3 regions of the Streptomyces sp. NPDC002573 genome follow, and region 2 is predicted to be linked to each of the others. Evidence: riboswitches for the same ligand, from Rfam matches in the RefSeq annotation. Region 2 holds a riboswitch; each other region holds the start of a gene.
The links. Region 2 has a riboswitch for cobalamin ahead of ACFYX0_RS08535 ((2Fe-2S) ferredoxin domain-containing protein). Riboswitches for the same ligand answer to the same signal wherever they lie in the genome.
Positions count from the first base shown of each region.

Region 1: another riboswitch for cobalamin. It lies ahead of ACFYX0_RS15065 (prenyltransferase/squalene oxidase repeat-containing protein); the one in region 2 lies ahead of ACFYX0_RS08535 ((2Fe-2S) ferredoxin domain-containing protein).
Region 3: another riboswitch for cobalamin. It lies ahead of ACFYX0_RS04270 (CbtB-domain containing protein); the one in region 2 lies ahead of ACFYX0_RS08535 ((2Fe-2S) ferredoxin domain-containing protein).

Region 1 covers NZ_JBIARC010000013.1:43,737-50,747, reverse strand. The annotation lists gene ACFYX0_RS15095 (MBL fold metallo-hydrolase) at 1-11, shown strand, start outside; gene ACFYX0_RS15090 (nuclear transport factor 2 family protein) at 53-517, shown strand; gene ACFYX0_RS15085 (DHA2 family efflux MFS transporter permease subunit) at 665-2,131, shown strand; gene ACFYX0_RS15080 (TetR/AcrR family transcriptional regulator) at 2,204-2,773, shown strand; gene ACFYX0_RS15075 (alpha/beta fold hydrolase) at 2,844-3,794, shown strand; gene ACFYX0_RS15070 (SDR family NAD(P)-dependent oxidoreductase) at 3,814-4,605, shown strand; cobalamin riboswitch at 4,728-4,856, shown strand; gene ACFYX0_RS15065 (prenyltransferase/squalene oxidase repeat-containing protein) at 4,975-6,207, shown strand; gene ACFYX0_RS15060 (SCO2322 family protein) at 6,204-6,890, shown strand; gene ACFYX0_RS15055 (energy-coupling factor transporter transmembrane component T) at 6,893-7,011, shown strand, end outside.
Region 2 covers NZ_JBIARC010000006.1:128,371-135,381, forward strand. The annotation lists gene ACFYX0_RS08515 (SWIM zinc finger family protein) at 1-493, shown strand, start outside; gene ACFYX0_RS08520 (hypothetical protein) at 734-1,030, shown strand; gene ACFYX0_RS08525 (hypothetical protein) at 1,050-1,526, opposite strand; gene prpB (methylisocitrate lyase) at 1,799-2,704, shown strand; cobalamin riboswitch at 2,791-2,982, shown strand; gene ACFYX0_RS08535 ((2Fe-2S) ferredoxin domain-containing protein) at 3,024-3,434, shown strand; gene ACFYX0_RS08540 (hypothetical protein) at 3,628-4,404, opposite strand; gene ACFYX0_RS08545 (hypothetical protein) at 4,506-4,787, opposite strand; gene ACFYX0_RS08550 (hypothetical protein) at 5,635-5,949, shown strand; gene ACFYX0_RS08555 (GNAT family N-acetyltransferase) at 5,888-6,376, shown strand; gene ACFYX0_RS08560 (cold-shock protein) at 6,903-7,011, shown strand, end outside.
Region 3 covers NZ_JBIARC010000003.1:127,664-134,674, forward strand. The annotation lists gene ACFYX0_RS04245 (MAB_1171c family putative transporter) at 1-118, shown strand, start outside; gene ACFYX0_RS04250 (amidohydrolase family protein) at 294-1,496, shown strand; gene ACFYX0_RS04255 (ParB N-terminal domain-containing protein) at 2,139-2,525, shown strand; gene ACFYX0_RS04260 (hypothetical protein) at 2,563-3,369, opposite strand; gene ACFYX0_RS04265 (CbtA family protein) at 3,371-4,123, opposite strand; gene ACFYX0_RS04270 (CbtB-domain containing protein) at 4,145-4,366, opposite strand; cobalamin riboswitch at 4,403-4,547, opposite strand; gene ACFYX0_RS04275 (enoyl-CoA hydratase/isomerase family protein) at 4,612-5,688, opposite strand; gene ACFYX0_RS04280 (hypothetical protein) at 5,800-6,189, opposite strand; gene fxsT (FxSxx-COOH system tetratricopeptide repeat protein) at 6,552-7,011, shown strand, end outside.

The DNA of each region.
Region 1 (7,011 bases), on a different contig from region 2:
CGGCCGTGTAAAGCCCCTCGCGCCTCACGGACCGCCCCTGGTACCAAGGCACATGGACCCCTTGGACCCCCTGGACCCATGGCAGCGCCTGCTCGCCGAACGCGCCTGCGAGCGTCTGATCGTCGACTTCGTCCACCGCCTCGACCTCGGCGAACCCGCTTCCGTGGCCGAGCTGTTCACGGCGGACGGGAACTGGGAGTGGCCCGCGGGCGGGCGCCGGGTCGAGGGCCGCGAGTCGCTGCGGCAGTACTTCGGCTCCCGTCCCGCCGACCGGCTCTCGCGCCGTCTGATGTCCAACGTCCTGGTCACGCCGACCTCCCCGGACACGGCCACCGCGACGTCGTACTTCACGACGTACCGCGTCGATGGCTACGACGGCGGCATGGTCCCGCCAGGGCCGCCCACCCAGATCGGACACTACAAGGACACGTTCCGCAGGACGGACCGCACCTGGCTGCTCGCCTCCCGCACCCTCTTCCTCCCCTTCGGCGGCGAGACACCCCGGCTCACCCCTTGACCGCTTAGTGATTGACCAATAAGTTAGCCGCCATCTCCCCCCGGACCGATGACACCCGTCGTCACGGCCCAACAACTTAGCGATTGATAAGTAAGAGATCTCCCCCGGCACGACCATCCCCACGCCGCGGACGGAAAGGAAGGCACCGTGACCCCGACGGAAGACGCCGGGCCACCCCGGTCGGCCACCACCTGGGCACTGATCATCACCAGCGTGGCCGGCTTCATGATCGGCCTGGACAACCTCATCGTCACGACGGCACTGCCCGCCATCCGCAAGGACCTCGGCGGCGGCCTCGAAGACCTCTCCTGGACGGTGAACGCCTACACGCTCTCCTTCGCCGCCCTGCTGATGACCGGCTCGGCGCTGGGCGACCGCTTCGGCCGCCGCCGGCTCTTCGGTGCCGGCCTCGCGGTCTTCACGGCCGCCTCCGCCGCCGCGGCGCTCGCGCCGAACCTCGCCACGCTGATCGCCGCCAGGGCTGCGCAGGGTGCGGGCGCGGCCGTCCTCCTCCCGCTCACCCTGACCCTGCTGACCGTCGCCGTGCCCGCCGCCCGCAGAGGCATGGCCTTCGGTGTCTGGGGAGGGGTCAACGGCATGGCCATCGCCATCGGCCCGATGATCGGCGGGGCGGTGATCGACCAGTTCTCCTGGCAGTGGATCTTCTGGCTGAACGTGCCGATCGGAGTGCTGCTCCTGCCGCTGGCCCGGCTGCGGCTCGCCGAGAGCCACGGCCAGGCCCGCCGCCTCGACCTGGTGGGCACCGCGCTGGCGAGTTCCGGCGTGTTCGGCATCGTGCTGTCCCTGGTGCGGGGCGAGAACGCGGGATGGGGCAGCGCCGGCGTACTGACGGGCTTCGCCGGCGGCGCCCTGCTGCTGGCCGCCTTCGTCCGCTGGGAGCTGCGGAACCCGGCGCCGATGCTGCCGCTGCGGCTGTTCCGCAGCCGGTCGTTCAGCGCGATCAACCTCGTCGGACTGCTGAACTTCTTCGGCCTGTACGGCGCTGTCTTCCTGCTCACCCAGTACCTCCAGGGCGTCCAGGGCTACACGCCGCTCCAGGCTGGCCTGCGGATGCTGCCGTGGACGGCGATGCCGATCGCCGTCACCCCCCTGGCGGGCGCGCTGTCCGACCGCATCGGAAGCCGCACCATCCTCACGCTGGGCCTGGCCGTGCAGGCGGTCGGCATGGGCTGGTACGCGGCCGTGGCCACCCCGCAGGTGTCCTATGCCGCGCAGGTGCCCGCCCTGATCGTCTCCGGCGTGGGCATGTCCCTCTTCCTCGCGCCCGTCGCCAACGTCGTCATGGGCAGCGTCCGGCCCGAGGAGCAGGGCATCGCGTCCGGTGCCAGCACCTCGCTGCGCAACATCGGCGGAGTGCTCGGGGTCGCCGTCTTCGGCGCGGTGTTCTCGGCGCAGGGCGGCTACGGCTCCGCCCGGCAGTTCGTGGACGGACTCATCCCCGCCCTGTGGATCGGTGCCGCGGCTCTCGGGCTCGCCTCGCTGGTCGCCCTTGCGCTGCCGCGCGGCCGGACCGGCGACAATGCCACACCGAGAGCACAACGCCACGTCGCATCGTCCGAGGCCACCGCGGATCTCGCCGCGGTCGAGCCCTGACGGTCCCGCCGGGGCGGTCGGACCGACGGCCGGGGCCGGAGCACAGCCGGGCCGGAACACAGGAGGAACGAGATGAGCAGTGCGCGTATGAGCGCCGAGGAACGGCGCGAGATCGTCATCCGCGCGGCACTCGTGGAGTTCGCGCGAGGCGGCTTCAACGGCACCTCCACCGCCGCCATCGCCCGGCGGTCCGGGGTTTCCCAGCCCTATCTCTTCCAGCTCTTCCCGGACAAGAAGGCCCTGTTCCTGGCCGCGGCCGACCGCTGCTTCCGCACCATCAGGACGGCCCTGGAGGAGGCCATGGACGGTCTGACGGGCCCCGAGGCCATGAAGGCCGCCGAACAGGCGTGGCGGGGGCTGGTCTCCAGCCGCGACCTGCTGATGATGCAACTTCAGGTGTACGTCGCCTCGGTCGGCGCGGAGGACGGCACCGGGTCCGCGATCGCCTCCGAGATCGCCGAGTTCGTCCGTCCGCTGTGGCGGGGCCTGTGGAAGCTGGTGCAGGAGCGCACCGGCAGTTCCGACGCGGAGGTCACCCACGTCTTCGGCATCGGCATGTTGATCAATGTGCTCGTCGCGATCGGCATCCCACTCCAGGACCACTGCTGGGCGAGCATCACCCTCGACGCACCACTCGACTGACCGCCCGCGTTCTCCGGCCGCGTCGACCGGAGCCCCACGAGCCCGGCAGCATCCAGAAAGAAGACGCGTCTTGACCGAGATCACCCGCCGCTTCGTGGAGGCCAACGGCCTGCGCGTGCACCTCGCCGAAGCCGGCGACGGCCCCCTGGTACTGCTGCTGCACGGCTTCCCCGAGACGTCCTACAACTGGCGCCACCAGATGGCCCCGCTGGCCGCGGCCGGCTACCACGTGGTGGCACCGGACCAGCGCGGCTACGGCCGCACCTCGCGCCCGGAGCGGATCGAGGACTACACGATCCTGCACCTCGTCGGCGACGTCGTGGCGCTCATCGAGGCCCTCGGCGAGCGGCAGGCCGTCGTGGTCGGCCACGACTGGGGCGGTCCCGTCGCCTGGCACACCGCCATGTTCCGGCCCGACCTGGTGCGCGGCGTGGTCTCGCTCAGCTCCCCGACCGGGCCCCGCGCGTCCCGGCCGCCGCTCGGGCTGCTGCGGGCCAGGCTCGGCGAGGGCTTCTACATGAACTACTTCCAGCAGCCCGGGGTCGCCGACCCGGTACTGGAGCGGGACCTGCCGACGACCTTCCGCCGGATCATGTACGGGCTGTCCGGTGAGGCCCCCGCCCTGATCCCGGTGGTGCGGGAGGGCACCGAGCCCATGGACATGTTCCCCGAGCCGGACCGCCTCCCCGGCTGGCTGAGCGAGGGCGACATCGCCGCCTACGCCGCCGAGTTCGCCGAGAGCGGCTTCACCGGCCCGCTCAACTGGTACCGCAACCTGGACCGCAACTGGGAGCTGACCGCCGCGTTCGACGGCGCCCGGATCACCCCTCCGGCGCTGTTCATCGGCGGCGACAAGGACCTCAACGTCGCCGTCGCCGGGCCGGACATGGAGGCGCGGATGCGCGCCGTGGTGCCGGACCTGCGGGACATGGTGCTGCTGCGCGACACCGGCCACTGGGTCGCCGAAGAACGCCCCGCCGAGGTCAACGCCCACCTCATCGACTTCCTCAAGTCCCTCTGACCAGGACAGGAGAACCACCATGCACCTCCGAGACGCACAGGTTCTGCTCACCGGAGCGACCGGTGGAATCGGCCACGCCATCGCCGAGGCGCTCGCGGCACGCGGGGCGCAGCTGGTGCTGACGGGCCGCCGCGCCGACGTACTGGAGGACCTGGCCGGACGGCTCGGCGGTCGCGCTCTGGCCGCCGACCTCTCCGACCCGGGCGGCGCGCGGGACCTGCTGGGCCGCGCCGGCCGGGTGGACATCGTGGTCGCCAACGCCGCGCTCCCCGCGAGCGGAGCCGTGCCCGAGCTGTCCGTCGAGGACATCGACCGGATGCTGGACGTCAATCTGCGGGCGCCGGTGGTCATGGCGAGGCTCGCCGCCGAGGCGATGATCAGCCGCCGCAGCGGGCACCTGGTCTTCATCTCCTCGCTGATGGGCAAGACCGCCTCCGGCGGGGCCGCGCTGTACAGCGCGAGCAAGTTCGGCATGCGCGGCTTCGCCCTGGCACTGCGCGAGGACCTCCAGCCGTACGGGGTCGGGGTGACGACGGTCTTCCCCGGGTTCATCCGCGACGCGGGCATGTTCGCCAGGACGGGCGTCCGCCTCCCGCGCGGGGTCGGCACCCGGACCCCGCGGGACGTCGCGCGCGCCGTGGTCCGGGCGGTGGACCGCAACCCGGCCGAGATCGACGTCGCCCCGCTGGGGCTGCGGCTCGGCGCGATGGTCGGCGGGGTCGCCCCCACGCTCAGCGCGATCGTGCAGCGCCGCGCCGGGGGCGACCGGATCACCGCGGAGATGGCCGTGACCCAGCGGTCCGCGCGGTAGCCGCCGCCGCGTCCCCGGTTCCGGGGCCGGGACGGCACCCGGCCCCGGAAGGCCCCGCGGGGGCGGGGTGCTGGCCCGGCCGGGGCCCTCTCACAGGGGCCTCTCAAGGACGCTTCTACCGGCGGGTACAGTAGCCGGGTCGTTCTCACACCCTTACGGGGGAAAGCCGGTGCAAATCCGGCGCTGACCCCGCAACCGTGAGCCGCCCCACGGCGGCGAGCCGGAGCACCGCGTACGGGACGTGACCGGCTCACGCGCACCGGCAGCCCGCCGGTGTACGGCACCGTCGAGGTCTACGGAGCCGAGCCGCCCGGGGGATGCCCCGTGCCGCCCTGCTCCCGGACACCAAGGGAGAGGCACCCGCCGATCATGATCGTTCGCCGCAGCGCCGCGGTACTCGCCGCCATCGCCGCCGTCGCCGGGGCCCCCGCCACGGCCTTCGCCGCCACCCCCGCCCCCTCCGCCTCGCCCTCGCTGCCGTCCGGCCTCTACGGCACCGGCGACCCCACGTACGACGGCGTCTGGCGGCAGTCGCTCGCCCTGCTCGCCCAGCACACGGCCGGTGTGCGGCCCGCCACCGCCGCGGTGGACTGGCTGACCGGCCAGCAGTGCGCGAGCGGCGCCTTCGCCCCCTACCGCGCGCAGCCCAGCGCGAAGTGCGACGCCAAGACGCCCGTCGACACGAACAACACCGCGGCGGCAGTCCAGGCCCTGGCCGCGGTCGGCGGCCACGGAGCCGAGAGCGGCAAGGCGGTGGCCTGGCTGAAGTCCGTGCAGAACAAGGACGGCGGCTGGGGCTACACCGCGGGTGGCGCGAGCGACGCCAACTCGACGTCCGTCGTGGTCGGTGCGCTCACGGCGGCGGGCGAGCAGCCGCAGGACGTCCGCATGGACGGCAAGTCCCCCTACGACGCGCTGCTGAAGCTCGCGCTGCCCTGCGACGGCGACGGTGCGGGCGCCTTCGCCTACCAGCCCGACAAGAAGGGCGCGCTCACCGCCAACGCGGATGCCACGGCGGCGGCCGTGACCGGCGCGCTCGGCAAGGGGTTCGCCGGGGAGAAGGCTCCGGCCGAGAGCGCGGCCCCGGTCTGCGGGAAGGCCACCGATGTGCGCCAGGCCGCGCAGAACGGCGCCGCCTACCTGCTCAAGGCCCTGGCCAGGGACCAGCACCTCACCTCGGCCCTGCCCGGCGCCAAGGACCAGCCCGACTACGGCAACACGGCGGACGCGGTGGTCGCCCTCGCCACCGTCGGCCAGGGCGAGCGGGCGTCCGGCGCCCTGCACTGGCTTCAGGCCAACTCCGGGCCGTGGGCGAAGCAGAGCGGCCCGGCCGCGTACGCCCAGCTGATCCTCGCCGCGCTCGCGACCGGCACCGACCCGCGCCACTTCGGCGGAACCGACCTGGTCAGCGCGCTCAACGCGACGGGCCCGGCACCGCAGGCGGCCGGCGCGACCCCGAAGACCGACCAGACCCAGAAGCCCGCCAAGAAGGACGACTCGGGCTCCGCCTTCGGCGTGTGGTGGATCGTCGGCGTCTTCCTCGTCGCCGGTATCGGCATCGGCTTCCTGCTCAGCGGCCGCGGCAAGCGGCAGCAGCCGTGACCCGCGTCCCCGCGGGCGCCCGGCTCCTGACCGCGCCGCTCCTCGTCCTCCTGGCGGCCTGCGTGCTGCTGGGCGGCGCGGGCCGGGCCCAGGCCGTCGGCTACCGCTACTGGTCCTTCTGGGAGCGTGGCGGCAACACCTGGACGTACGCCACCCAGGGCCCGTCGACCAGCCGTCCCGCCGACGGGGACGTCCAGGGCTTCCGGTTCGCGGTGAGCGAGGACTCCTCGGACGCGACCAAGCCGCGCGGCAGCGCGGACTTCGCGACGATCTGCGCGGGCACACCCGCCCGGGACGGTCAGAAGCGTGTCGCCCTGGTCCTCGACTTCGGCACGGCGGCGGACGCCCCCTCCGGGGAGCGGCCGCCGGCAGGGCGCACGGCGTGCGCCCGGGTGCCCGGGGACGCGACGACGGCGGACGCGCTCGCCGCCGTCGCGGGCCCGCTGCGCTACGACACCAACGCCCTGCTGTGCGCGATAGCGGGTTACCCGGCCAAGGGCTGCGGCGAGCAGGTGACGTCCGGGCAGGACCGTGCCCCGGCGAAGGCCACGGACCACAAGGGACAGGCGTCGGCGAGGAGCGCGGCACACCACGGCCCGTCGGTGGGCCTCCTCGCGGGTGCCGCCGCCGTGGCCGTGCTGGGCGCGGCGGCGGTGTGGCAGGCGCGCCGCCGCAGGGGCTGACAGTGGCGCCCCGTCCCGGCCGCGGCCGGCCGGCCGTGCACCCGGGCGCCTGGTGGCTGTGGGCCCTCGGGCTCGCCACCGCCGCCACCCGCACCACCAACCCGCTGCTGCTGGCCCTCCT
Region 2 (7,011 bases):
CGATGCGGCGGCCCGGGCGCACGCCCTGCTCACCACCGGGCAGGATCCGGTCGCGGACCTGACGCTGTGGCAGGACGCGGTACGGCTGGCCGCGGCCCGTCCGGGTTCGGGCCTCACGGCGGCGACCCGGCCGCTGTACTCCTCGCTGGCCGCCGCGACCGGGCGGACCACGGCCGACCTGGGGCGCGCGGTGGCCGCGTGGCGGCAGGGCGGACCGGAGGCCCTCGCCGTCCTGGAGGAACCGTGGGACCCGCCGGCCGGCCGCTTCGACCGCGCCCGTCCCCAGCTCCTGGCCGCGGACCTGCCCGCGTTCCGGCCTTGGCGCAACCGCCTCACCCACCCGGACGGGCACGCCCAGCTCCGGCTCGGCCGCGACGGACTGTGGTACGCCTACGAGTCGGAACCGGGCCAGGAGGACTGGTGGCCCCGAGGCACCCCCGACCCGGACCCGGTCGGCGCACTGACGGGACTGGGGGCTCCGACCGAGCGCTGAGCGACACCGGGCGGTGACGGCACCAAGGGGCGAGCGGCGCCGAGCGGTGAGCGGTCCGTCAGGCCGACGGCCCGGTCAACGGCCGTCAGATCAACGGCTCTCAGGTCCGCGCCGAGTGCGGTCGTCGAAGACCTGACGGTCCGATAGCGTGGCGGCGCGGCGCGCGGTGTCCGTCCTCGTGCCGCCGTACCTCCAGGCCGTCTGCCGCGCAGACCGGCCACCGTGCCTTCGGGAGACCCCTTGTCCCGCACCACCGTTGTCGTACTCGCCGCCGTCGCCCTCGCTCTGACGGCCTGCTCGGCCCCGGGCCACGGCACGCCCGCGCGCCCGACCGCCAAGGCCACCCACGCGAGCGCCGGTCAGATCGCCGCCTGCACCGACAGGATGGTCACCGGGCGGCACGGCGGGATAGGAGCACCGGAGTGTGCTCGCCTGCCGCAGGCCGACTATCTGAAGGCTTTGCAGGTCGCGAACCAGCGAGGGCAGGAAGCCCTGCAACGGAGCAACAGCAGCACGTCGCATCCCACACACCCGTGACGGACGGGCACCGGCGGTTTCATCGAGCGGGCTCCTCGTGATCCTGCTCAGGATGTTCCTCGGGTGCCGGCCCGATGAGGACCTGTATGTCGCGGAGGGCCTCGCGATAACCGTCCCCGAAGCCGGTGTCGGCGGTGACGGGTTCGCTGGCGATCCAGGCCCGGATCCTGGCGACGGCCCCCGCGGTCTTGAGGCGTTCGGCGGGGGAGAGGGTGTTGAGTGTGGCTTCCGGATCCTCGTGTCCCTCAGCGTGCCGTACCGGGATCGCGCCGAGAAAGGCGGGCAGGCGCTCGTCGAACGCGGCGTGGGCGACATCGTCGCGGGTGAGGAGTTCGCGCCGCACATAGGAGGCGATGCGCCGCCACTCCTCGCGCTCCTCGGCACTGAGAGAGCCGTTGCCGGCGGCGCGTTCGGCCCGGTCGACGGCTCTGCGGATCTTGGCGCGGGCCCAGGCCAGGGCGTCCGGGTCGTGATCGTAGCGGTCGAGGCTGTTCATGCGAACTCCTATGGGTCGTCGATGAGTTCCGTGGTGCCCGCGACGGCCGGCCCGGTAACACCGCACGCTCGTATGGCGGTTCATGGTCGACTCGGTCCTTGCGAGTCACACGATCGAGTGAAATTTCCACCACGGGTGGCACGCGCACAGGCCACCGCCAGGCTTCCAGGTGTCCGCTTCAGGAACTGCCGCCCGAGAAGGCGAGCAGTCCCGTGATCGAGCACCACGTCCGTGGCCGCGTACGACGCACACCTGCCGAAGGGCCTGTTCTGATGCTCCACACCCGCACCACTCCCGCCGAACGCCGCCGCGCCCTGCGTGAGCGCCTGGCCACCGGCCGACTGCTGCCCATGCCCGGCGCCCTCAACCCGCTCTCCGCCCGCCTCATCCAGGACACCGGCTTCGAGGCCGCCTACCTCTCCGGCGCGGCCCTCGCCGCCGACCTCGGCCTGCCCGACATCGGCCTGACCACCTCCACCGAGATCGCCGCCCGCGCCCAGCAGACGACCCGGGTCACCGACCTGCCCGTCCTGATCGATGCGGACACCGGCTTCGGCGAGCCGATGAACGCCGCGCGCACCGTGCAGTTGATGGAGGACGCGGGCCTGGCCGGGCTTCATCTGGAGGACCAGGTCAATCCCAAGCGCTGCGGCCACCTCGACGGCAAGTCCGTCGTGCCGCGCGAGGAGATGACCCGCCGGATCCGGGCCGCGGTCGACGCCCGCCGCGACCCCGACTTCCTCCTGATGGCCCGTACCGACGCCCGCGCGGTGGAGGGCCTGGCGGCGGCGATCGACCGGGCGAAGGCGTACGTCGACGCGGGCGCCGACGCGATCTTCCCCGAAGCCCTCCCGGACGAGGCCGAGTTCGAGGCGTTCCGCCAGGCGGTCCCCGTCCCCCTCCTGGCCAACATGACGGAGTTCGGCAAGGGCCCCCTGCTGAACACCCGCACCCTGGAGAACCTGGGCTACGACATCGCCCTCTACCCGGTCACCCTGCTGCGCCTGGCCATGGGCGCCGTCGAGGAGGGTCTGCGCACCCTGGCGGTCGAGGGCACCCAGCAGCCCCTGCTGCCCCGTATGCAGACCCGCTCCCGCCTCTACGAACTCCTCGGCTACGCCGACTACTCGGCCTTCGACTCGGCCGTCTACGACTTCACCCTCCCACCCGGCACCTGACGCACCGCAGACATCCGCGCCCGTCCACCACCGCGCCTGGTGCAGGGCGCCCGACCGGCCCCACCGGCGGCGGTGATGACGCGCCGTGACCCGGGATGCGACGATGCCCGACGAACAAGGCGACGGCGGAACGAGGAAGCCGGTGAAAGTCCGGCGCGGTCCCGCCACTGTGATCGGCGAGCGGATCCCGAACAGACCACTGCCCGGCAACGGGCGGGAAGAACGGGACCAGCAGCGACCCGAGAGCCAGGAGACTCACGTCGTCGCCTCCTCGACCCAGACCGGGGCGGATCTCCCCGGAGGAGGAGCGTGACGTGCCATGCCCGAGACACGAACCGATGAACCGGTGGGAACCGGCTCCGCCGGCCTGGCACCGTGCCGGATCGTGGTGTGCAGGGACTGCTGCTGCGGAAGCCCGAAGGTGACCGGGGTCGACCACACGGAACAGACCGCCCGCCTCGCCGAGCACGCGCCCCTACGGGTCTCCACCTGCCTGGACGTGTGCGACCAGGCCAATGTGATCGTCGTCCAGCCCTCCGCCGCGGGACGCGCCGCCGGCGCCCGTCCCGTCTGGCTCGGCCTCGTCAACGACCCGGCCGCCACCGAGGACATCGCCGCATGGGTACGGGCCGGCGGCCCCGGCATCGCTCCCCGCCCCGACATCCTCGACCTCTACGCCTTCACCCCCCGCCGAAGCCCCCGGCCACGCGACGCAACCCGAACCACCTGAAGACCGTTACCGAGAAGAAGGCCACGCCCCGGAGACCCGTCGTCGACAGGAGGATCAGGCGCTCCCAGTTCAGACCGGATCTGATGCCTGCGGGTTCGCCTGGCACCCCCGCCTCGAGGCCGACCCCCCGCGCCCGCCTGGCTGCGCGCGTGCGTGCGGGAGCTGATGGAGCCGTGCCCGGCCGGCACCGACGTCACTCCGTGCGCGTCCGGCCGTTCTTGAGCACCCCGTAATAGTCGCTGTAGGGGAGTTCCAGCTTGAACACCAGGCCGTACCGTTTCCGGATGGCGGCGACCGTGGCGGTCTTCGGGTCACGGACCACGCGGGACACCGGCGGATCGTCGACGAGACCGGCGTAGGGCTCCTCGACCAGCCGGCGCGGGGCGCCGCCGCGTGTCGTGTCCCAGGTCAGCGTCTGTCCGGAGACGGCCAGCCGGGTCGGTTCCGTGGCCTGCGAGCCCTGGGGGTTCGGGCCGTGCCCCCGGTAGTAGGCGACGAGCCGCCTTCCGTGGTCGTCGTGCGTGAACGGGATGGGACTTCCGGATCCGGCCGGCCCGGAACGGGTGTGGTCGCCCGCGGTCAGGATCCCGTCGAGGGTGTCGCCCACGTGCCTGGGGGCGGCGCCGTAGTAGGCGGTGGTGTTCATCGAGCAGACGACCTTGTAGTCGTCGATCTTCTGCTGGAAGAACCAGCCCGGTCCCGATCCCGGCACGCACACGTCGTGCACCACGACCAGGCCGAGCGACAGGGGCGTGCGGTCGGCGTACGCCCGCGCCACGCCCCGAAGCCTTTGCTCCGCACGCTCCCGGGCCCGCACCGCCTGGCTGCTCTCCCCGAGCTTGCGCAGCTGCTTGTCGCTGACAGCACGGTCCGGGGTCGTGGAACAGGCCGAGACGGCGAACAGGACGATCACCGCCAACGAGCCCCACACGCTCTTCGAGCCGGCGGCACGCCGCGCGAAGGCCCTCATGCTTGTCCGCCTCTCATCGGCAGCTGACTCTCCATCGTCGTACGCCCGGCCCGACCGTCACTGTCCACCAGGACGGCCGAGTCGGGCATGAGTACCCGTACTCAGACGGCGGGCGGCCGTCTCAGTTGACGCCCGGTGCAGCCTGCGGGCCGGAGGTGCCCCGACAAGGAGTCGCCGGTCAGGCAGTGCACGGCAGGCGGAGCGGTCCACCGCTCGCTGCTCCAGTCCTGCGTGTGGAGCGTCTCGGGCTCGGCGGCGGCCGGGCCGAAGATCACTCCCGCGCGGCCGAAGGGTGCGGCCTCCGCCATGATTCCGTCGCGGATCCGGACGAGGGCGCCAGCCGGGACGGTGATGGTGGACGCCCAGCCGCTGTGGTAGGGCACGCCGGGATGCGGCGCCGCGGGCAGTGGACGACATCGTCGGACGGCATGCGGTACAGGCGCCGCCGTGGCCGCCGAACGAGCCTGCGCCTGCCCGCTCGCCGATCTCCCAGCCCCGCACGCCCGGGCCCCTCTCGTCGACCATACCGGCCGCCACGTGGGCCGTCGTGATGGGAATCCCTTGGCCGGGGAGCGGTCGGCGGCCATGCCGGCGTCGGCCCCGCAGATCCCCGGCGCCACGACATTCCAGGCACGCCTCGTCCGGTCCGGGCCGGCGGCCACGGGCGCCACGAGCATGGGCCCGCCCTGCTCGGCCACCTGCGCGGCACGGTCAACTCGGCGACTCTCCTGGAACGCGCACATCACCCTGACGAGAATGGTTGAGCTGCGACAGGGAATTCACCGGCATTTCAAAGCGGGCGACGGGAATACGTCGGCTGTCTCGCGGTTCATAGCGGCACAGGGCCCCAACCGGAGAGCGGTCCACCGGCGGGCAGTAGAGGAGACTTGCACATATCCACATAGCCTTGAGTTATGGCTGAGCCTGGATCCATCGATCGGTGACCGGCTGACGGTGCCCCCATGGAGAGGACGTGCCTTGTGACCTGTGAGGATGGGAGTTCTCTAGGCTTCCAACCCGCAGCAAGACAAGGCACGTCCTAGGTGAAATCCTCCCACAGCCCCGCGGCGACCTTCGCCGCGTTCGACGACGCGAACCTGCTGGCGCACGGCGGCCTGGCCCCGGCGGTGCGCCTGGCCCCGGCGGTGCGGCCTGCCCGGCCTGGTCCGCGAGAAGGTCCGCCTGGCCGGGGCCGCGAACGGGGCCGGGGCCGCCGCGGACGCGAAGGTGATGTCGCTGGTCGCGGCGATGCTCGCCGGGGCCGACAGCATCGCGAGGCTTCCGAGTGGGTGGTGTCTCGCCTGGTGTCGGCTTCTCCGCAGCGGTGTGGGCGTCCACCCGCTGCTGGCGGGTGGCCTGTTCCGCGGCAGTGACGTGGTCGATCGGGGCCTGGGCGAGTGGTTCCCGGGAGCGGTGCAGGAACGCCTGTCTGAGCAGCCGACCCGCCGCACGAAGGCGCTCCCCGGTGCGAAATACTCTCCCGATGAGTTCACGCACTTCCCCGATCAGCCAGCCGATCACGATACGGAGGGCAGTCGCGCATGATGCCAAACGGCTCACGCGGCTCGTGCGTGGCTCAGGCGCCTACGAGGGTAAGTACGCATCCGCAGTGGCGGGCTACCGGGTCGGTCCTGATTACATCGAAGCCCACCGCGCCTTCGTAGCCGTCGGCGCCGACGAGCATGGAGGCCGGGTCCTCGGGTTCTACTCGCTCGTCCTCGCTCCGCCGGAGCTCGACCTGCTGTTCGTCGCCGACGAAGCGCAAGGACGTGGCATTGGACGGCTGCTCGTCGCGCACATGCAGTCCGAGGCTCGTGCCGCCGGGCTCGACCGTGTCAAGGTCGTGTCGCATGTTCCCGCCGAGGACTTCTACCACCGCGTCGGTGCAGTGCGGACCGGGACTGCGCTCGCGAACCCGCCCGCCGTGCCGTGGGACCGTCCCGAATTCGAGTTTCGCATTCCTTCGGAATAACGCGGTGCGCCGGTTCGCAGGGCTACCGGCTTCGCCAGCATGGCGCGCTGCGTGTGTGCCGTCGTCTCTGCCCTGGCGGGGGATCGTCTGCGCCGGCGGCCTCTCCCCCGCAGCAGGAGCGAGGCGAGGGTGCTGCTGGGCGCCTTTCGAAGGCGTCTTACGGACAGCCGCGTACGTCGTCGCCCCCTGGCGTCAGGGTTGCACTTTGTGAGACCGCTCTTCCTGAAACGTGGCACTCCGAATGGATCAATATCTGTGCTTGCGAAGTGAGGCTTTGGCGGACCGCGTAGTGAGAGTTTGTGTCGCACTGAGTGGAGCGGAATTGTGTAATGTGTACGGGTCGTTGCAGTGTGCTACTGTCGATCTCGGTTGCAGTCGTGGTTCCCGAAACTTCGAGTGCCCCACCCGGTTCTGTCGGTTGGGGGCGCTTCTGTATTTCCGGTCATTTCCGGGCGGGGTAATCATTGCGGCGACACGGCGTCCGCGCAGTGCGGATCCCGATGTACTGCCCCGAAGGAGATATGGCATGGCTACTGGTACCGTGAAGTGGTTCAACGCGGAAAAGGGCTTCGGCTTCATCGAGCAGGACGGTGGCGGCGCCGACGTGTTCGCCCACTACTCGAACATTGCCGCGC
Region 3 (7,011 bases), on a different contig from region 2:
GGCAGCGGGTAGCTCGGCGAGATCGACCGCGGTGCCGATCGCGATGCCACACAACGACGACCTTGACGCCGATGTCCGAGAACTCGTCGCTCTGTCAGACGCATTGAGAGACGCGTAACACACGAACCCCTGATCGGGAACCGGATGGTCCACGTCGAAGACCTCCGAACGCCGGGCCCGCGTTGGCCTTCTTTTCCCATGCCCCTGGCACCCCGGCTGGCCCGAGCAAAGCCGTCGGCTCGGGGGCCCTCCGCTCCCCGCAGCCAGACGCGGATTGGACAAGGAAACGGAAAATGGAGCTGTTGATCTCAGCTGGACAGGTGCTGACGGGCCCTGGTGGCGAATGCATAGCTGACGGAGCTGTACTCGTCAGCGGAAGCGCAATCGCTGCGGTTGGCACGCGGAACGAGGTTGAAGAAGTCGCCCCCGAGGGCGTACAGAGGGCGTCCTTCCCACAGGGCACGATTCTCCCAGGCCTGATCGACTGTCATGTGCACCTTGCATTCGATGCTTCGCCCGATCCGGTGGGTGCGTTGCGCGAGGCGGACGATCTGAGCCTGCTTCTTGGTATGGCCGGAAGGGCACAGCAACTTTTGGCGGTCGGGGTGACCACGGCGCGGGACCTGGGTGACCGAGGTGGACTCTCCGTGCGCCTTCGCGACGCGATCGCAGCGGGTGTTCTGCACGGCCCACGGATCCTTGCCGCGACAGCCCCTCTCACCCCACCTGGAGGGCACTGCTGGTTCCTTGGCGGTGAGGTTGCCGGCCAGGAGGCCATCAGGAACCGGGTACGACGCAATGCGGAGGCCGGCGCCGACGTGATCAAGGTCATGGCCACCGGCGGCGGACTTACCCGGGGCGGACCCGCGACCTGGCAGTCCCAGTTCACCACCGAGGAGTTGCGCCTGGTCGTCGAGGAGGCCCACCGGACCGGCCTGCCTGTAGCAGCGCACGCCCACGGCACGGACGGCATCGCGAGTGCCGTCGCCGCGGGGGTGAACACGGTCGAGCACTGCACATGGATGGTCGATGGCGGCTTCGAGATGCGCGGCGACGTCGTCGCCGATCTCATCGCTAAGGAGATCCACGTCTGCCCGGCTGCGAGCCCCAACTGGCGGCGCTTCGCCGAGCGGTTCGGCAAGGACCGTGCAGAGGAACTGTTCGGCCAAGTGAGGTGGATGGCCGAGCAGGGAGTTCGCCTGGTGGCCGGAACGGACGCCGGGGTGCCAGGCGCCATGTTCGACGGCTTCGTGAACGGTCTGGAGCTCTACGAGCACCTGGGCTTTCCCCGGGACCGCATCCTCGACATGGCCACCGTCGAAGCCGCCCGCGCTCTCGGAATCGACGCCGACACTGGACAGCTCGTCGCTGGCTACCGCGCCGACCTGCTCGTCGTCGACGGCGACCCACTCCGCGACCTGCAAGCGCTGCGTGCTCTCCGCCTCGTCCTGGCAGGAGGACGTCTATACAGCAACGGCACCGATGCGAATTGGTGACGGGGGCGACTTTGCTCCTCTGACAAGAGCCTGACCAAGTTCCATGTGCGTCCCGGGTCAGTGAGCAAGCACAGCCGACTGACCCGGGGCGCACCCATCAAACGCGGGCGCTCCTCTTCGGTGACTGGAGCGCGCTCTAGAGGAATCTCGACGCCGTCGGCTGTGAAGACGGCATCGAACGCTCTGGCGCACCTGTCGCGGTCGCATAGCAGGTTGGGGGAAGGGTCTCCATCTTCATGGCGAAACACGTACAGCCGCGTCCAACGGTGTCGGCGTGAAAGAAGCCCGCGATGCGCAGGAGGGAGGTTTTGACGGTCACGTAATTCCGCTCCGCGATGACTGCCGTTGGCGGGCTTCGAACGCTGATGAGCCGCCCGAGGGCGGCTGATACACCGTCTTGATCGTCGATCCCGAGCCGCCCAGCCCTTGTCACCTCCAGGCGGAGTTGCGGCTCGGCGGCCATGACCCGAACAGGGACTCGTAGTCGTCGCCGGGCTTGACGGTGAGTACGAAACCGGGCGCGGTGGCAGAAACTGCAGCACTTCCGGCGCCGGACTGACCCCTCGCCAATGTCCCTATTTGGCGCGTCGGATAAGAGACCAATCCAACCAAGAAGCACCTGGAAGTCTAAAGTGGAGATTTGTGTCCGTTTTTCATGAAATTGAGCAGGTAGTTCCGGGCGGCAGGAGCCACGCGAAGACTATTGAGCTGGCGGCTCATCCCGATAATCCACGCCCGGACCTCGGCGACTTAACCGAGATGATCCAGTCGATGAGATCGGTCGGCGTGGTGCAGCCCCTGGTGGTGGTGACGCGGGAGGCACATCTCGCCGCGTACCCGGATCACGCGTCCGCGATCGGAGGCGCCAGGTATGTGATCATCGCTGGGCATCGTCGTGCCGCAGCGGCGGCTGCGGCGGATGTATACGAGGTGCCGATCGAGGTCCGTCCGGAGCTGTCTCACGAGGGGCTGGATTTAGAGGTGATGGCGGTGGAAAACCTCCAGCGCCGTGATCTCAATCCTATTTGAGGAGGCGGGTGCAGTTCCTGTGAGGGTTCTGTTTTGATCACGCCGTGAGTCGGTATCGTGCCTGGTGGTTGCGGATGAACTCCTGCTTCTCGTGCCAGGCCCAGTAGGCGTCGAAGTCGCCGTTGGATCGCAGCGCGCGAAGCTTCAGCACGGCCTCGGCCCCGGCCAGGCCCCAGCGGGCTCCGGTGATGTCCAGACGGTCTTTCACCAGGTGGCGGCAGGCGCCTTCACTGATTCCAGTGGCGATGGGCCAGCCGGCCGCGAGCGCGGTGTCGTAGCGCAGGTATTCGGCCTTGTTGGCGAGGTAGGCCACGGCGTCGTCGATGCCCTTGTTCTTGCCCGCTGCGATGCCGGCGGCCGTCGCGGCCGCTCTGATCTGCTCGGCGGCCTGAATGGCGCCGCCGGCCAGGATGGTGCGGCCGGTCCGGGCGACCCAGGCCTCGATGGTCTTGTCGCCGGTGGTGTGCAGGGCGTGGGCGGCGCCCCACAGATACTCCAGGACATGAATGATGTCGATGACGATGTGGACGCCGATGCCCCTGGCCGCGGCCTGCTCGTTGATCAGGTCGATCTGGTGGGGTGCGCCGTCGACCAGGGCCACCCAGGTCCGCGTGTGTCCGGGATCGCGGGATTCGGCCTGGTCGAACACTGCGGCGACGACTTCGGCGGCGGTGTCGTTGACGGAGCCGCACAGCCATTTAGTGCGGGCCTTCGGGCCTTTCCGGCGTTCGGGGCCATCGTTGCCGCCCGCGCGGTCGGGGTCGGCGATGATGTCGTCGACGTCGCGCACGGCCGGCTCGGCGTCATAGACGGTGCCCAGGGTCGCCATCCTCTCTGTACCCATCTCAGTTCGGAGCGGCGACCGCCCGGCCCCGAGCGGCCGGTGCGGGCTTAGGATTCAGCTGGCGCTCCGCCAACTCGCCGAAGAGCAGGCCGAATCCGCCCCACAGGACGATCTGGATGGCCAGGGCCGAGAGACGGAACCGCCACAGCAGGGTGGCCGGGAAGTCCTTCGGCACCTCGTTGATCACCGGGAGGAAGGCATACGCCAGACCGATCACGACGGCGAAGCCGACGACGGCGACGACGGTCGCGTACCAGTTGCCCAGTCTCGGTGCGAGCCGCTTGCCCACAATGGTGGCGGCGATCGCCAGGAGCACGCTGAGCAGCATCATCAGGAAGTACAGCGTGGTCCGCTTGCCGATGGTGTCGGGGTTGCCGACCGACGGCGGGTTGGCCGGGTACTTCAGGAACGGCACGACGTACACGGCCAGCAGCGCGCAGCCGGACAGCAGCAGCGCGGTCGCCCGCGGGGAGAAGCTGGCGACCCTGCCGAGCGCGAAGCAGAAGGCGAGCGCGGCGATACCGCCGAACGCGACTCCGTAGACCAGGACGCCGGTGGCGAGACCGGCGGTGGACTGCAGCGAGCGGGAGACGACTTCCATCTCGTGCTCGTGGGAGTGAGCTGCCTCGAAGCTGATCGCGCTGTCGACGTCCGGCTCACCGAGAAGGTAGGCCACGACCAGGGCGAGCACACCGGCGGCCAGGCCGCCGAGCATGCCCCGCACCAGAAGGTTGCGCACGGTTGCGGAGTTCATGGGTGTGCGGCGTCCCTCGCGTCAGTGGCAGGGGAAGCCGAGCAGATGGCGGGCGTCGTGCACCCACTCGTGGACGTCCGTGCCGTTGAACACGGAGGTGGCGCCCTGCTCGGCGCCGACGAAGTACAGCAGGATGAGCATGAGGATGCCGAAGAAAACCGCCCAGGGAGCTATCGCGTTCAGCGGCAGCTTGGCGGGAACGACGGGGCTGGTGGCTGTCGGCTGGGCGACGGTCTGCGCCATGGCAGGACCTCCTCTGGGAGTTCGCGTCCCATCTCGGTGGTGCACACGACGACGGCCACGGGTCTGACTCACGAGCCGCCCCGGGAGGCGTCTCGCATACAGTGGCGCGACCGTGCCGGATTTCCACCGGCTTCCGTCGTACCGTCGTCAATATCGGAAAGACCGTACCGCGTGTCGGGTACCCGGCCAAGACCGCCTCCCCTGGCGTGATCTTCCTCTCCACGCCAGGCGGACGATCAGTTCGCTCACCAAGCCGTCTCCGTGGCGGTGCCTTGTCCGGCGAGCCCCAGTTCGCGGTCGCCGAGGGGGGCGAAGAAGCGTTCCACGTCGGCGTCGGACACTTCGGCGAGGGTCGCCGGGGACCAGTGCGGGGTGCGGTCCTTGTCGATGATCTGGGCGCGGACGCCCTCCACCAGGTCGTGGGTGCGCAGGCCAGCGCAGGAGACCCGGTACTCCTGGTCCAGGACCTGTTCCAGCGTGCCGAGGCGACGGACGCGGCGCACCGCGGCCAGGGTGACCTTGAGGGCAGTGGGCGACCGGGAGAGCAGGACCTCCGCGGTCTCCTTGGCCGTCTGACCGCCGTGAGCGAGAAGCCGGTCGAGGATCTCCTCGACGGTGTCGGCGGCGTAGCAGCTGTCGATCCACTCCCGCTGTCCGGCCAACTCTCCGGGCGGCGCGGGCTGTACATGGCGAGCGAGGACGTCTCGTACGGGCGTCTCGGCGAGGTCGCCGAGGAGTTCGGGGACCGAGGTGGACGGTACGTAGTGGTCGGCGAGGCCGCACAGCAGGGCGTCGGCGGCGCCGATCTGCGCGCCGGTGAGGGCGAGATGGGTGCCCAGCTCACCCGGGGCGAGGCCGAGCAGCCGGGTGCCGCCGACGTCGGGGACGAAGCCGATGCCGGTCTCGGGCATCGCGACCCTGGACCGCTCGGTGACGACCCGGACGCTGCCGTGCGCGGACACGCCGACCCCGCCGCCCATGACGATGCCGTCCATGACGGCGACGTACGGCTTCGGGTAGCGGGCGACATGGGCGTTGAGGCGGTACTCGTCGCGCCAGAACGCGGCCGAGGCGGAGCCGTCCCCGTCGCGTGCGTCGTCGTGGACGGCCCGGATGTCGCCACCCGCGCACAGACCACGCTCCCCCGCTCCGGTGATGACCACGGTCTCCACGGCCGGGTCGTGTTCCCAGGCGGTCAGCGCCTCGTCGATACGGCGGACCATCGCATGGTTCAGGGCGTTGAGTGCCCTCGGCCGGTTGAGGGTGATACGGGCGGCCCGCCCGGTGACGTGGAAGAGGACGGGTTCCTCGCCGCCGGTCATCCGAATGCCTCCGTCAGGCCGCGGGCCACGATGACGCGCATGATCTCGTCGGTTCCTTCCAGGATCTGGTGGACACGCGGGTCAGCTCACGGACGATCTTCCGGTGCCCACCTACATGCTCGCTCGGCTCGGCACCGGCGTCGAATCGCACGTCGCCGCTCGCAGCAAGGGAATGCAGGACACCAGGACGAACAGGCCGAAGAGCGTGATGGGGGTCAGTCCGACCGGTTGCAGCAGACGCACCGGATCGGCCTTCACCGAAGGCCAGTTGCTGATCCAGTTCGCGGCCACGTCCAGCGTGATCACTACGCTCCCCAACCAGATGCCGCTTCGCCGCACGAGTCCCACCAGCACCACGACCAGCGGGTCGAGGACGACAAGGCTCACGAAGTACGCCCGAATCGACGCGTGCGGAAACGCAGCATAGGCATGGATACCGCCACGAACCAGATCACTGATGTGAGCACACGTACCTTCGCCGAAACCGGCCAGGTAGACCACGAGAGCCCATCGTGCCCACCGCGGCAGCCCTCTCCACTTGTCCCGCAAGCTCGCCCCCATTCAAGGAGCCTACCCGCGACCGTCCACACGATCGAACGCGGCCACCGGCTTCGCGCGAGCCGGGGGAGCTCTCCGTCCATCCCGAAGGCGTAACGGCTCCGGAGTGCGAGCGGGCAGCGCCGATCACACATCGAGGCCCTCGCGGTCTGGGGCCATCCGCGCTGGCCCTCGGTGGTGTGCGCCGATGTCGTGGTCCCGGATGCTGCCTGTTTCCTGGCTTGTACGGGTGAACGCAAGTCGCTTGCGGATGTCGGGTTCTACGCTCGGAGGTTCAGTGCGGTGGCTGGGCTCGGGGGATCGGCATGAGCGGCGTTGAGGTGCCTGGCGGGGCGTGGTTCGTCAGTCACGCGGGGGCGGATCGGGCCTGGGCGGAGTGGGCGGCGTGGCAGTTGGTCGATGCCGGTTTCCAGGCGGAACTGGACTACTGGGACTGGGGTGCGGGTGACAACTTCGTCCTGAAGATGAGCGCCGCTTTGGAACGGGGGTGTTTTCTGGCGTTGTTCTCCCCGGCCTACTTCGAGCCGGACCGGTTCACCACGCCCGAGTGGACCGCCATCATGGCGATGAAAGAGAAGATCACCCCGGTTCGTGTGGCGGAGGTCGTCTCGCCGGCGATCCTGCGCCCCCTCATCGCCCGTGATCTGTTCGACTTGGGCGAGGAGGCCGCCCGCCGGGTGCTGTTGGAGGCGGTCAGCAGCCCGCGTCGGCCGACCGTTGCACCGGCCTTTCCCGGGGCGTTGCGGCAGCTGGGTGGCAGCGGTC